DNA from 2 places in the Actinomyces sp. oral taxon 171 str. F0337 genome. Region 1 is predicted to be linked to the other one. Evidence: riboswitches for the same ligand, from Rfam matches in the RefSeq annotation. Region 1 holds a riboswitch; the other holds the start of a gene.
What was found. Region 1 has a riboswitch for S-adenosylmethionine ahead of FBF36_RS00705 (methionine ABC transporter ATP-binding protein). Riboswitches for the same ligand answer to the same signal wherever they lie in the genome.
Positions count from the first base shown of each region.

Region 2: linked by a shared signal. The riboswitch ahead of FBF36_RS08115 (methylenetetrahydrofolate reductase) and the one ahead of FBF36_RS00705 (methionine ABC transporter ATP-binding protein) in region 1 are both predicted to bind S-adenosylmethionine.

Region 1 is NZ_CP040005.1:159,178-166,734, forward strand. Features, by position in the region: gene FBF36_RS00695 (low molecular weight protein-tyrosine-phosphatase) at 1-385, shown strand, start outside; gene FBF36_RS00700 (alpha/beta hydrolase) at 390-1,385, opposite strand; SAM riboswitch class I at 1,622-1,711, shown strand; gene FBF36_RS00705 (methionine ABC transporter ATP-binding protein) at 1,705-2,883, shown strand; gene FBF36_RS00710 (methionine ABC transporter permease) at 2,880-3,593, shown strand; gene FBF36_RS00715 (MetQ/NlpA family ABC transporter substrate-binding protein) at 3,722-4,582, shown strand; gene FBF36_RS00720 (ABC transporter ATP-binding protein) at 5,023-5,742, shown strand; gene FBF36_RS00725 (FtsX-like permease family protein) at 5,739-7,130, shown strand; gene FBF36_RS00730 (helix-turn-helix domain-containing protein) at 7,299-7,557, shown strand, end outside.
Region 2 is NZ_CP040005.1:1,841,308-1,848,864, forward strand. Features, by position in the region: gene metE (5-methyltetrahydropteroyltriglutamate--homocysteine S-methyltransferase) at 1-2,373, opposite strand, end outside; gene FBF36_RS08115 (methylenetetrahydrofolate reductase) at 2,370-3,584, opposite strand; SAM riboswitch class I at 3,580-3,673, opposite strand; gene FBF36_RS08120 (hypothetical protein) at 3,738-4,106, opposite strand; gene FBF36_RS08125 (right-handed parallel beta-helix repeat-containing protein) at 4,182-6,686, opposite strand; gene FBF36_RS08130 (RNA-binding S4 domain-containing protein) at 6,873-7,139, shown strand; gene FBF36_RS08135 (BCCT family transporter) at 7,174-7,557, opposite strand, start outside.

The sequences.
Region 1 (7,557 bases):
GACCGAGGCCGGCTACGGCGCCGGCGCCGACGACGTCTCGCGCGCCACGGACAGCGCCATCGCCTCCCACACCGCCCACCGCGTCACCGACGCCGAGATCGCCGAGGCCGACCTCCTGCTGGCCATGACCGACTCCCACTGGAACGTCCTCCAGCGCCGCGCCGCGGGACTCGGGGCGGAGCCCACCCGCATCCGCATGTACCGCGAGCTCGACCCGGCCTCCGCCCAGCAGGCCGAGGCCGTCGTCGCGGGCGGGGCCTCCCGCAGCGTCCTCAACGTGCCCGACCCCTGGTACGGCACCATGGCCGACTTCGTCGACACCCTGGAGGTCGTCGAACGGGTCAGTGATGAGCTCGCCGACGAGCTCGCCGCGCTCCTCGACTGACGGCTCAGTGCAGGCGGTTGTCCAGCCAGCGCATGACGGCCTGAAGGTACTCGGCACGCGCCAGCGGCCCGGACAGGGCCAGGTCGTGGACGCCCTCGGGAATCTGGCGGACGGTCACGTCATCGCCCAGGTACTGGGAGCGGTCGATGATCTGCTCCACGTCGAGGACGACGTCGGAGCGCTGCGCCTCCTCCAGGGTCGCCTTGACGCCACTGCTGGCCGTTGAGCAGCACACGAGGATCGGCACGCGGATCCCCAGCCCGTGGTGGACCTCGCGCTGCAGACGCCGGATCCCCGCCAGGAACCCGGCCCGCACCGGGAAGGACGGCGTCGGCTTGAGCGCCAGGTCCCAGTCCCACTCTCCGCGCCAGCGCCGGTGGAGGGCCGCCACGTAGTTGTCCTCATCGCCCCTGCCCGGCTCGCCGATGACCCGCTCGGGGTCCCGTCGCGAGACAAGGTCCACGCAGGCCGAGCCGTAGGAGCGCACCAGCGCCGATCCGCGCAGGTCCAGCCACGGGGAGTTGAGGACGAGCGCGTCCACGGTCCCGGGGTGGTCGGCCGCCCAGATGACCGCCTGCAGTCCGCCGGTCGAGTGCCCGTTGAGGACGACGACGTCGTGCCCGTGCTCGGAGCGGATGATGCGCAGGGCCTCGGCGATCTCCTCGTCATGGACGCGCAGGTCGCGCACGTCGTGCGGTGAGGCGTGCCCGGTACCGGCCCGCCCGCAGGCCCGCAGGTCCAGCGCGTAGAACTCGAAACCGGCGTCGAGGTAGGCCTGCGCCAGGTGGGTCTGGAAGAAGTAGTCGCTGCGGCCGTGCAGATAGAGCACCGCGCGCGAGTGCCGTGGCCGGCTGGCCCGACCGGCCGCCTCACGCTGGAAGACGAGCACGGCGTGATCGGCGCCGGGGGCCTTCGTGGGCGACTCGGTCACCGGGATGCGGCGGGCCACCCACGGCTCACCCAGGATGTCGGGGGCGGTCGGCTCTGAGGTCGCACTCATGGGCAGATCCAAGCACGTCGCCCTGTGCAGTGCGAGTAGCGTCGCCGACACGCGACCTGGGAATAGCCAGGATGTTGCTGAAACGCCGATCACGGCCGGGTCGAGCGGCAGGGAGGGACCGGCGGGCCGCGGACCCGGCCCGCACAGTGGTCCCTGCCGCCGGGTGCGGGCGTGACCTCGGTCCCTTGGCAGTGGCGTCGCTTGCGTCGCGAAGGCGGCGCTGCGTAAGTTATTCGCGGCCATCCAGAGCAACCGAGAGACCTGGCTCGACGACATTGCAGCAACCCCCTTCATGGTGCGGGTGCTTCCGCCAGGAACGATGGAGGAATACGTGAGCACAAGCGAACAGTCGACCGCCGAGCCCGGCCGGTCCGAGGAGAACGACTCCTCCGACTCCCCGCGCGTCGAGCCCGGGGAGGGCGTGAGCGCCGAGCCCCGGGACACCGAACCTGAGAGCCCCGAGGCCGCAAGCACCGACGCCGAGGAGGACGGCTCCGCCGACGCCCCCATGATCTCCCTGCGGGACGTCCACAAGGTCTACCGCCTGCGCAGCGGTAAGGAGGTGCGGGCCCTGGACGGGCTCAGCCTCGACGTCGCCGCCGGCTCCATCCATGGCATCGTCGGCACCTCCGGGGCCGGCAAGTCCACGCTCGTGCGCTGCCTGACCTCCCTGGAGCGCCCCACCAGTGGTCACGTGAGCGTCGCCGGCCAGGACATGACCGCCCTGTCGCCCGGTCAGCTGCGTGAGGCCCGACGCCGCATCGGCATGGTCTTCCAGCACGCCAACCTTCTCGACCAGCGCACCACGGCGCAGAACATCGCCTACCCGCTGGCGCTCGCGGGCGTCCCCGGCGGGAGGCGTCACCCGATCGTCAGGCGCATGCTCGACCTCGTGGGCCTGGCCGACCGCGGCGCCTCCTACCCCTCCCAGCTCTCCGGCGGTCAGAAGCAGCGCGTCGGCATCGCCCGGGCGCTGGCCGACGACCCGGCCGTCCTCCTGTGCGACGAGCCCACCTCCGCCCTGGACCCGGAGACCACCCGCTCCATCCTCGACCTCATCAAGAACGTTCGCGACACCCTGGGCCTGACCGTCATCATCATCACCCACGAGATGAGCGTGGTCCGCCAGGTCTGCGACTCCGTCAGCCTGCTCGAGGCCGGGCAGATCGTCGAGAGCGGTCGCCTGGAGGACATCGTGCTCGACGTCGGCTCCCGGCTCTCACGCGAGATCGTGCCCTTCCCGAAGGTGCCTGAGGCCGCCGTCGCCCACGGGGAGAGCGTCATCGACGTCTCCATCACCGCCCACCCGGGCCAGCCGGCCGCCGTCGCCCTCATGTCCATGGTCGCCGAGCTCGGCGGGGACATCGCCGCCGGCGTCTTCGAGACGATCGGGCAGGCCCAGATCGGGCGCCTGGCCGTCACCGTCCCCGGATCCGACACCGAACAGGCCGTGAGCACCCTGCGTCACGCCGGTATTGCTGCGGAGGTCCGCTCATGAACTCGATCCTCCTTCCGCTGACCCAGGCCGCGGTGCCGAGCAGTCGCACCTGGTTCGACAACCCGGCCATCCAGAACAAGCTCGGCTACGCCCTCGTTGAGACCCTGTCGATGACCTTCGTCTCCGGGGCCGTGACGGTTGTCCTCGGGCTTCTGCTGGGGCTCGCCCTGGTCTCTACCGGCAAACGGGGCCAGTTCCGCAACCCGCCCCTGTACTGGGTGCTCTCGCAGATCGTCAATATCGGACGCTCCATGCCCTTCATCATCCTCATGGTGGCCCTCATCCCGATCACCCGGATCCTCGTGGGCACCTCCCTGGGGTGGCAGGCGGCCTGCGTCCCGCTGACCATCGGCGCGATCCCCTTCTACGCGCGCCTGGTGGAGACGGCCATCAACGACGTCGATCACGGCAAGGTCGAGGCGGCCCTCATGATGGGTGCCTCCGGCCTGCAGATCACCTGGGGCGTCCTCGTGCGCGAGGCCCTGCCGATCCTCATCCAGTCGGCCACCGTCACCATCATCACCCTCCTGGGCTACTCCGCCATGGCCGGCGCCGTCGGCGGCGGCGGCGTGGGTGACCTCGCCATCCAGTACGGGTACCAGCGCAACCAGGTGGACGTCATGGTCATCACCGTGGTCGTCATCGTCCTCATCGTCGGCATCATCCAGCTCGTCGGCGACATGCTCAGCCGGCTGGTGAACCACCGCTGAGGCGATCACCAGCCGGGTAAGCGCGCTGAGCCGCCTGGAACCGGTCGGCCACGTCGTCGGCCCCAGCACTGTCAAGCCTTTCCTCCCTCCCGTCACTGGGGCCGCCCGGCCCCGCGAAAGGAACCACCATGTCCTCCTCCATCTCCCGGCGCACCGTCATCGCCGGCGGCCTGGCCACCGCCGCCGCCCTCACCCTGGCCGCCTGCTCCAAGTCCGGTAAGGGCGGCGACGTCCAGGGCATCAAGGTCGACGGCGACACCGCCACGATCACCATCGGTGCCACCCCCAAGCCCCACGTCGAGATCCTCAAGTGGGTCCAGGACAACCTCACCAAGGGTTCCGGTATCAAGCTGGACATCAAGGAGATCAACGACTACCAGACCCCCAACTCCTCGCTGGAGGACGGCTCGCTGGCCGCCAACTTCTACCAGACCCCCAACTTCCTGGCCCAGCAGAACAAGGAGAAGGGCTACGACTTCGTCTCCATCGCCGACGTCCACATCGAGCCCATGGGCATCTACACCTCCAAGGGCTACAAGGACGTCAAGGAGATCAAGGAGGGCGGCACGATCGTCCTCAACAACGACCCGGCCAACACGGCCCGCGGCCTCAAGCTCCTGGCCCAGGCCGGGCTCATCGAGCTGGACAAGTCCGCCGAGCTACCCAGCGACACCGACGTGACCTCCAACCCCAAGAAGCTGAAGTTCACCACGGTCGACGGCGCCCAGGTCTACAAGTCGATGCCGGACGCCGAGGCCGCGGTCATCAACGGCAACTACGCCATCGACGCCGGGCTGAACCCCAAGAAGGACGCGCTCGTCCTGGAGAAGGGCGGCAAGGACTCCGAGTACCCCAACCAGCTCGTCGTGCGCAAGGACGACAAGGACAACGAGTACCTCAAGAAGCTCGCCAAGCTCCTCAACGATGAGAAGCTGCGTGACTACATCAACAAGACCTGGCCCGACGGGGCCGTCGTCGCGGCGTTCTGATGTCGTAAGGCTGCGGGCCTGTCACAGGTCCGTGTGCGGGGCCGGGCGTGGTTGGTCGAAGGGCTGACCGCGACCGGCCCTTGTGTTGTCGTGGTCGGGGCCTTCGACACGGCCGGGGGCACCCGGCCGCGCAGAATGTCCCCGCCGCGTTGTCGGTGGGTCCGGTTGTCATCATCTGTGGACAGTTCGCGGTCTGCGGGTCCTGGGACCCAAGTGTCCGCCTAGGTTGAACCGCGGGCGCCCGACGGCGTCCAGCGGTACCGGTGGATTTGCAGGTGAGAGGACGGTTCAGGGCCATGGCAGCTCGACGTGAACGGACACAGCAGGGCCGGTCGGCTCAGCCAATGCGGGGACGTACAACCGGAGATCTTGGTGGCCTGGGCGGTGCGGATGGGGCGAGTGGTGCCATCGGTGTCGGAGGCGCGGTCGTTCCGGCCGCTGTGGAGGCGCGCGATCTGCGCAAGTCCTTCCCGACCCCCGGCGGGGAACCGATCGAGATCCTGCACGGCATCTCCTGCACGATGATGCCGGGGCGGGTGACGGCACTGGTCGGCCCCAGCGGCTCGGGCAAGTCGACGGCGCTGCTGTGCCTGGCCGGGCTGGAGCCGGCGACGTCGGGCCGCGTCTCGCTCATGGGGCGCGACCTCGGCGGGCTCCCGGCGGCGCGGGTGGCCGAGCTCTACCGCGACCGGGTGGGCTTCGTCTTCCAGGCCTACAACCTCGTGCCCTACCTGACGGTGCGGGAGAACATCACGATATCCGACACTCTGGCCGGACGGCGCCCCGATTCGGTGAGGGTGCGGGAGGTCCTGGCCGGGTTGGGACTGGAGTCGCGCGCCGACGCGGTCGCGACCACGCTCTCGGGCGGCGAGCAGCAGCGCGTCGCCCTGGGCCGGGTCCTCTACCGTCGTCCACCGGTCGTCTTCGCCGATGAGCCCACCGGGGCCCTGGACACCCGCTCGGCCGCCTTCGTCCTGGCCGAGCTGCGGCGCCTGGCCGACGATGGGGCCGCCGTCGTCCTTGTGACGCACGACCTGGGGGCCGCAGCCCTGGCGGAGAGCGTACTCATCATGCGCGATGGCCGTATCGTCGACCGCCGCCGCGGTGCCACCCCCGACGAGCTGCTGGCCGCCGTCAACCAGACGGGAGCTGCGGCATGACCCGCTACACGCTGCGCGCCCTGGCCGCCCAGTGGCGGGCCTGGTCGGGGACGGTGGCGGTGCTGGCTCTTGCCGCGGGGCTCATCAATGTCTGCCTGGTGCACCGCATGACCGTCACTCGTCCCGACGTCGTCGCCGCGGCGCGGGCGGCGGGCGTGGACCCGGCCGAGCTCGTCGTTCCCGGTATCTCGGTCGCCTTCTACACGGCGATGGTGACGGTTCCGGTGGTGGCCGTCGTCGGGCAGTCCTGCGTGCAGGCACTGCGCACGAGCTGGGCCCTGTGGCGGTTGGCTGGCGCCCTGCCCCGCCAGGTGCTCGCCGCCGTCCTTGCCACCGTGGCGGTGCTGGGCCTGGTGGCCTGTGTGCCCGGGATCCTGCTGGGGCAGGTGGCGGCCCAGCCCTTTGCCTCGGTGCTCACCCGCCTGGCAGCGGCGCGTATGGGGCGGATCGAGGTCGCCCAGACGCCGATGACCTTGCTGCTCACCATGGTGGTTGTGGTCGCCGTCGCGGTCCTGGGGGCCGTGGGCCCGGCGCGCGCCGCGGTGAGGACGCCCGCCGTGGAGGCGGTTCGCGATGCGGCCCCGAGTGGGCGACGGCGCATGGGTGTGGGGCGACGGATCCTGGCCGGACTCTGGGCGCTCGCATGCGCGGGGCAGCTGCTCCTCGCTTTTCTGGCTCCGCCGGGAAGGAAGATCGACGGATGGCCGACCGGTGGGGGCCAGGCGATCCTGGCATCGCTCCTGCTCGCGGTCCTCGTGGTGCTGCTGGCGCCCGCGCTCATCCCGCGGCTGCTGCGGCTGTGGTCGGCGCCGCTGGCGCGGCTGGGTGGACCGTGGCTCATCGCGCGGCGTTCGGCGCTGTGGCGCAGCGAGTCGTCGGCGAGTGCCATCGGCCTGCTGGCCCTGGCGATCTCCTTCACCGCGGCACTCACGACCAGTCTCGCCACGGGGCAGGCGGTGGTGGAGGCGGCGCGCCTGAACGTGGCGATCAACCAGGTGGACTCGCTGGTGCTGGCGACGATCCTCGGGGCCGTGGCGCTGCTGGGGGCCGTGGCCGTCGTCGGCATGTCCTCCCGGTCCCGGCAGCGTGAGCTCGCGGTGCTGCGCTGCGCCGGGAGCACGGTGCGCGGCGTGTGCCGGCAGGTGGTCATCGAGGCGGGCCTGTACGTGGGGACGGCCCTGCTGATCTCGCTCGTGCCACTGGTGGTGACCACGGCCGGCGAGTCCCTTTTCTACGTCAGGGCGGGGATGCCGCTGGTAGTGCGCCCCGGCGTCGGGCCAGTGCTGCTGGTGGCCCTCCTGTCCTTGCTGGCCCTGGTCGCGGTGCTACTCGCTCCGATCCGGGGCGCCACCCGGACCCCGATCGGCACCGTCCTGGCGGCCGAGTGAGACGGGCTGGAGTAGGTCGAGCAGAGGCCGCTGGTTGCCTGGGGCTCGAGGAGACTGGCAGAAGTGATAGCGCCCCGCCTTGTGTCAACGCCCACCAAGCCCTACACTCAAATCGCTCAAAACGATCAACTCGAAAACAGTGGACGAACAGCAGTGTAGGAGTGCGCCATGACCGTGACGATTGAGAGCAAGACCTACCTTCCCGAGGAGGATGTCGCCGGGCGCTTCACCGAGCTGGTGACGGAACTTGAGGCGTCCTCCGGTGCGGCGCTGACCATCAATGGTGAGACGATTGACCTCCCACCCGCCGTGGCTGAAGCCCTTCTTCAGGTCGTGGATGCGATGCGTCGAGGTCTGGCTGTCACGGTGGCGCCGCAGGACCAGCGTCTGACGACCCAGGAGGCGGCTGACATGCTGGGCATCTCGC
Region 2 (7,557 bases), 1.4 Mb from region 1:
AGCGCGGGCGGCACCGACGAGGCTGGCCAGGCTCGCCTCGGTCTCGGGGTAGGCGCGGGTCTTGAGGCCGCAGTCGGGGTTGACCCAGACCTTTTCGGCCCCAAGGGCGTCGACGGCCCGCTGGAGCAGCTCGGTGCACTCGGACTGGCTGGGCACGCGCGGGGAGTGAATATCCCACACGCCCGGGCCGAGCTGACGCTCGAAGCCGTGCTCGGCCACCGCGGGAAGGATGTCCATGCGCGAGCGGGAGGCCTCGATGGAGGTCACGTCGGCGTCGAGGTGGTCGACCGCGTCGATGACGACGTCGAACTCCGAGTAGCAAAGGTGGGTGTGGATCTGGGTGGCGGGAGCCGCCCCTCCGGTGGCCAGACGGAAGGAGCCGACGGACCACTCCAGGTAGGCGGGGCGGTCGGCGCGCCGCAGCGGCAGGGTCTCACGGATGGCGGGCTCGTCGACCTGGATGACGCCGATACCGGCGGCCTCGAGGTCCGCCACCTCCGCACGCAGGGCCAGCCCCAGCTGGTCGGCGACCTGGGCGCGCGGGATGTCGTCGCGCACGAAGGACCAGGCCATGATCGTCACCGGGCCGGTGAGCATACCCTTGAGGGGCTTGTCGGTCAGGGACTGGGCGTAGGCCGACCAGGCCACCGTCATGGGCTCGGGACGGGCGACGTCGCCCCACAGGATGGAGGGGCGGGTGCAGCGCGATCCGTAGGACTGGACCCAGCCGTGCTCCGTGGTCACGAAGCCGTCGAGCAGCTCGGCGAAGTACTGGACCATGTCGTTACGCTCGGCCTCTCCATGGACCAGGACGTCCAGGCCGAGACGTTCCTGAAGGGCGACGACACTGGCGATCTCGGCGCGCATGGCGGCGTCGTAGGCGGCGGCGTCGATCTCGCCCTTGCGCCAGGCGGCGCGGGCCTTACGGATCTCAGCGGTCTGAGGGAAGGATCCGATAGTGGTGGTGGGAAGCTCGGGAAGGCCGAGGCGCTCGTCCTGGGCCGCCTTGCGCTCGGTGTAAGGGGCGCGGGTGCGGTCGGCGTCCGTGACGGCGTCGACGGCGGTGCGCACCTCGTCACGGCGCACACCCGGGTGGGCGGCGCGCTGGTTGCGCAGGTCGGCGTCCTGGGTGAGCTCTGCGGCAATGGCGTCACGGCCCTGGCTCAGGCCCTTGGCCAGGGTGATGACCTCGCCGACCTTCTGATCGGCGAAGGCGAGCCAGGAGCGGATCTCCGGGTCGATGGCGGTCTCGCGCTCGACATCGTGCGGCACGTGCTGCAGGGAGGTGGAGGTCGCCACAGTAATGGGGGTGCCCTCGGGAAGTCGCTCGCGCAGCTGCTCGAGCGTTTCCATGGCCCGGTTCAGGTCGGTGCGCCAGATGTTGCGTCCTGAGACGACACCGGCAACGACGGCCTTGCCCTCCAGTGCCGCCAGATCGCCGGTCTCAGGCAGGGAGCCGGCCACGAGGTCGAGGCCCAGCGCCTCGATCGGGGCATGCCCGAGCACGGGCAGGGCGTCACCCAGTGAGCCGTAGGTTCCGGCCACGAGGATCTGGGGACGCTCCACGATGGCGCCCAGCCAGGTGTAGGCGTCGCGCACGGCGTCGAGGACACGCTGACGCTCAACGTTCCAGGAGTCGGAGACCAGGGCGGGCTCATCGAGCTGGACCCAGGTGGCACCGGCCTCGTGCAGGTCCATGAGGAGGTGGCCGTAGGCGTGCAGAACGTCGCTGAGCCGGTCCAGGGGGTGGAAGCCCTCGGCCGCCTCGTCGGAGGGCTTGGCCATGAGCAGGTAGCTCACCGGTCCTACGACGACGGGGCGCACCTCGGTCCCCGCGGCCCTGGCCTCGCGGACCTGGGCGGCGATGGCTTTGTCGACGTAGTCGATGGGGGTGGAGGCGTCGATCTCGGGGACCAGGTAGTGGTAGTTGGAGTCCAGCCACTTGGTCATCTCCAGGGCCGGACGGGCGCCCTCACCGCGGGCCAGCGTGAAGTAGCCCTCGACGTCAAGGGCACCGTCGGCATTCAGCAGGTCACGGAAACGGGCGGGTGCGGCTCCCAGAGTGGCAGTCACCTGAAGAACCTGGTCGTAGAGAGTGAAGTCCGCGGGGATCGAGGCGGGCTGAGTCAGCCCCAGGTCCGTCAGGCGCGAGCGGGTCGCCCCGCGCAGCTCGGCGGCGGCGTGCCTGAGCTCATCGACGCTCAGGTTCCCCTTCCAGAAGGACTCCACGGCGCGTTTGAGCTCGCGGTCCCTGCCGATGCGGGGGTATCCCAGGATGGTGGCCCCCGGCAGAGGGGCGGAGGGGACCTGTGACTCCGTCACGGCGATCTCAGCCGGTGAGGCGGGGGCGACCGACTCAGGGGTGGCGCTCATGCGTTCTCCTTGGTGATGGTGGTGTGGGGCTGGACAGGGTGGCGGGAAGAGAGTGCTGCACCGGGAGTGCCGCAGCGCAGGAAGGAGGGGCCTCGACCGGGGGTGGCCTGGAGATACCCGCGATCGACGGCGTCGCGCACTTCCCGGTCGGGCGCGGCTCCGGCCAGGATGCCACCCAGACGCAGGTGGCTGATGACGTCGAGGGCCGGCCGAGTGCGGTTGAAGGTGTACAGGTGCAGTCCGGGAGCCCCGGCGCGCAGCAGCGCAGTGGCCAGGTCGAGCGTCGCGCCGATACCGCGTTCCACGAGGGTGGCGCCGCTGGCCGATCCCAGTGAGGATCGCAGGCTCTCGGGCACGCGCACCCCGGTGAGTGCCTCGAGACGGGTGAGCCGACGCAGGTCGGTCAGAGGGATCACCCCGGGGAGGATCGGGATGCTCACACCCGCGTAGGAGGCCGCGTTGGTCAGCGCCACGTAGTCGGCCGCGTCGTAGAACACCTGGGTGATCGCCAGGTCGGCTCCGGCGGCCTGTTTGGCGGCCAGGACCTCGATGGCCTCGATATGGTCATTAGCGGCCGGGTAGGCGGCCACGGCGATCGTGACGTGGCGCCTGCCGTCTCCGAAGAAGTCGGCCTCAACCTCCCGGATGACCCGGACGAGGTCGTCGGCATGGCGCAGCTCCCCAGCGACGTCGTCGGCCCGGGTACCGGCTGGGGGGTCACCGCGCAGGGCGAGGAAGCGCCGCACCCCCATACGAAGGAAGCGGGTGACGATGTCGACGGCCTCCTGCTTGCAGTAGCCGATACAGGTCAGATGCGCCATGAGGGGAATGGTGCTGGACTCCAGAACGTGGGCGAGCACGCACTCGGACGGATTGGTCCGCTCCTGGGCCACGCGCACGCGGGGCGCGACGTCGCACCGGCCCGCTGCCGGCTTCGAAGGACTCCCCTCATGACCCCCGTCGCTGTTGCCTCCTGCGGGGTCGGAGACGAAGGTGGGGCGGTAGGTCACCGAGACGAAGTCGGGTCCGGTGGCAAGAAGCCTGTCAATGCGGCCCCAGGTGGCCGAGGCGGCCTTACCCGGACGTGGCGGGAAGAGCTCCAGGCTGACGGTGGGCAACGGCCGGACGGTTCCGGGGTCGGCGTTACTCAGGCCGTCACCGCAGCTCCCTGCCGCGGCGGTTGGCTCATCAGTGGGCTCGTTGTCTCGCACATCGTCTCCATCGATCCTGGCTGAAGCACCCGCGTACCGGGTTGCTGCGGCGTCATGGAACCAGGTCTCTCGGCCGCTCTGGATGGTCGAGCGTATCAAACCACGACTGTTTCCCACCCTCGCCTGCGTCCCACATAGCGAGAACTGCTCCGCTCAGTCGCCGTCCCGGTTCCCATCCCATCTCGCCCAGCAGGCCCGCCGTTCTGGCGGGGCCCAGCTCGAGTCCCCGGTGCTGACCTCTCCGGTGGCGGCCGAGACCACCAGGGAGGCCAGGCTCGGTTCGCCTCGAGCAGCGCAGTCGTGGCTGATCATGGAGAGCAACGGCCCCATATGACGCGGCAGCACGCTCCGTCCGATCGAGTCACTGAGCTCGCCGTAGGTGATGACCTCACGGTGCTGAGCGATCTCTATCAGGACGGAGCGTGCTGTGTTGGTGGCCTGGGCCAGCCTCGGGGTGAGCCGGTGCATCCTCTCCCCCACTGGGAAGTAGTCACCGACGGTGATGGCGAGCGGTTGAGACACAGTGCGATGATCCGGGCTGTCCGGGCTCCTCACAAGCTCGTTCTCTCTGCGCTTCCACCCCGAGGCCGGCACTGATCAGCTGGACATGCGGCGACGCACCAGGACGAATCCGCCGCCCAGGGCGATGGCGGCCACCGCCAGGACAATGGCGGTCATGCTGGCGCCGGTGAGCGGAAGGCGACCACCACCGGTAGCTGCTGCAGCTGCAGCGGCCTGGCCCTGACCGGCCTGAGCGTTGCCGCCAGGCTTGGCGATGCCGGAGTTCTTCTGCCCAGCACCCGCCTTGGAGCCAGAGGGGCTGGCGGTCTGCGCGCCCTGCCCGGCGGTGCCGGTAGCACTACCACTGGTAGCACTGTCGGCGGCGGTGGAGCCGTTGGTGTTCGGGGAGACAGCGGTGGAGGGCTGGTTGCCGCTCTTCCCGCCGTTACCCCCGGCGTTGTTGTTGGCATTACCACCGTTGTTGTTGCCGCCGTTGTTGCCAGCGTTGTCTCCCTTGCCGCCGTTGTTGTTGCCGGCATTGTTATTGGCATTGTTATTGGCATTGCCGCCGTTGTTGCCACCGTTGTCGGCGGGGGTGTCGCCGGCACCGGGAACGGCGCCACCGCCCCAGGCGACGTTGACCAGTGCACCGCGGTCCACGGCGACGTTGGCATTGACGCCGAGGGTCTTGGCGATGTCCTCGGGCAGGGCGTGGCCGTTGCCGGAGGCGGGGCTTCCCTCCTTGAGGTGGAAGTCCGAGGTCTTGTCCATCGGGTTGGCCGACTCCTTGACGAAGAACGGGTTGTTCTCCGGAGAGCCGTGCAGGTCCAGACCGTTGGACTCCTTACCTGCAGCCTTGACGCTCGAGCTGGCCGTGAAGTCGGAGAGCTTCTCGGCGTTGACCGACTGGGTCTTGCGGTCCGGGCCCCAGTTCCACAGGACCGTGGTGGACAGGGTCTGAGGGTTCTCGTGGCGGTAGTAGGCGTCGTAGTCGATGGTGGTGACCATCTCGTTGGCGTAGACCGCGCCGGAACCGTCCTGGTTGGCCCCACCGAGGACCTGAACCATGGCCGAGTAGCGCCACGGGTCCCCGGGCATGGGGGTGGTCTGCTCGGAGGAGAAGATGTTGTTCATCACCGTGGTGTTGGTGGCGTCCCAGCTCAGTCCGTGCTCGGCGCTCCACTTCTGAACCTGGGTGCACACACCCTGAGCGTTGCGGGCGTTGCAGCCGTCGGAACGGGTGTCCTCCTGGACCCACAGGCTGGTGAGCGCATGGGAGACGGTGTTGTTCCACACGCGGGTGTCATTGGACCCGGAGACGTGGATGCCGATACCGGCTCCGGCCACGATGTTGGAGGCGATGAGGTTGTTGGAGGAGACCTCGTTGAAGACCGCCACCGGGACGTTGACGAAGTAGTTGCCAACGATCTCGGAGTCGATCACGCCCTCGTCGAACCAGACGCCCGCGGCCCGGTTCTGGTCATAGGCCGTGGGGTCGGAGATGTCCACACCGGTGGCCGAGTAGTCCACCGTGTTATTGGCGAAGCGGATGTTCTTGGAGTGGGTGATCTTGGTATCGGCCAGGGTGCAGTAGGCACCACAGTCCTTCGTGATGAAGCCGGAGGTGTTGTTGTTCCTCCACAGGTTGTTCTCCACCTTGGCTCCGCTGGAGTCATTGATGCCGAAGGCGTTGGAGCCGTTGTTCTCGAACAGGTTGTTCGACACGACCGCGTTGGTCGAGTCGATGACCTGCAGCGCTCCGGCGGTCGAGGAGTAGCGGAAGGTGGAGTTCTCGATACGAGGAGCACCATGTGCGGCCACGATCATTCCACCACCGGAGATGGTGCCGATCTCAGGGTCGTTGTAGTCCCAGCGCTGTACCGCGGAGTACTTCTCCACGGTCAGCCCTGACAGGGAGATGTTGTCGGCGTTGAAGGACAGGGCGCGAGAGTGCTGAACCACCTCGACCTGGTGCTGGTTGGGGTCGACGCCGATGACGTAGGAGGTGCCCCGGTGCGGCTTGGCCTTGTAGCCGGCCTGGTTGTTGTGCGGGTTGTTCAGGGTGACCGGGTCGGGGTCATCGACGTAGAAGGTGGACTCGGTGACCTCGTCGCGACTGAGCACCTGGGTCAGGGGCTTGCCGTCGACGAACACCTGCTCGGGGTGGGCGGCGATCCCTTCCTTGGTGGGGTCGGCATTGATGGTGCAGACCGTGCAGAAGCGGACCATGTCCTTGCCAGTGGACCACTTTCCGTCACCGCCGGCGTTCCAGCTGGCGGGGACCTCGGCGCCGGTGAGGACCGGCTTGGCACCTTCGGCCGCCTTGATGGTCACGCCCTTGTCCACGGCGAGCTCACCCTCACGGTAGGTGCCGTTGGCCAGCTCGATGGTGTCTCCGCCGCCGGCCTTCTTCAGGGCGGCCCCAATGGTCTGGAGGGGCTTGGCAGCGGATCCGTCTCCCGCGTCCGAGCCACCCTCGGCCGAGACGTGAATGGTGTTGCCGTCCGCAGCGGCTGCTTCTGGCGCATGAGTCACAGCCAGAACAGGCGCCGACAGCGATAGAGCGAGTATCGCCATCTGGGCGACGATTCGACGCTTCATGGTGTCTCCGTCTCCGTAGTGTGATAAGAACGTCGTTACCCTACCGTGATAAATTATATTTGGCATCCGTTATATCCGCATACTTCCGAGAGACGCTTCTCTCACTAGCGACCTCACAGACCACCTTCCTAAGGTGCTACCTGCCCTGATGTGCACGACTCACGTGCTTTCTGCAAGGATCAACCTATGACGCATGTAACATCCCAGCGGGCATCCCGGTACCCGGTCGTCTCAGTGGCTGGAAGCATCAGGCTCGGACAGTTCCTCAAGCTGGCTGGCCTGGTGGAGGACGGTGCGCAGGCACGCATCGCCATCCAGTCCGGCGACGTCACCGTCAACGGCGCCATTGAGACGCGTCGCGGGCACCACCTGGCCGACGGTGACGTGGTTGTCGTCGATCACCCCGCAGACCAGGTGGGCGCCGCCGTCAAGCAGCTGGGGCCCGGGCAATGAGCCCGGACCCCAGTACCAGGAGCAGTCGAACGGCCTAGCCGTCCTGCCCCTGATCGGATCCTGTCGGTGAGTCATCCGCGCCGTCGACGGCGCGGATATCGGACTTCGGTTCTGCGGCGGTCTCGCCGGTGCCGGCCTCGCTACTCTCACCGTCCCCGTCGTCGCTGTCGGTGGTCGACGACAGGCTGGTGTGCAGCTCGATGGTCTCAACCTCATGCGGCTCATTGGCGGTCGTGACCGCGGTCGTGACCGAGTCGACCAGGACCTGGTTGGCCAGCGAGTGCCGCAGCAGCATGGGGTCGTTGTTCAGGTCCTTGTAGAGTGAGACGCACAGCAGCAGCATGACGAAGACGAAGGGCAGGGCTGACACGATCGTGATGTCCCGCAGGCCGGTGAGGACCTCGCGCGGATCATCCCC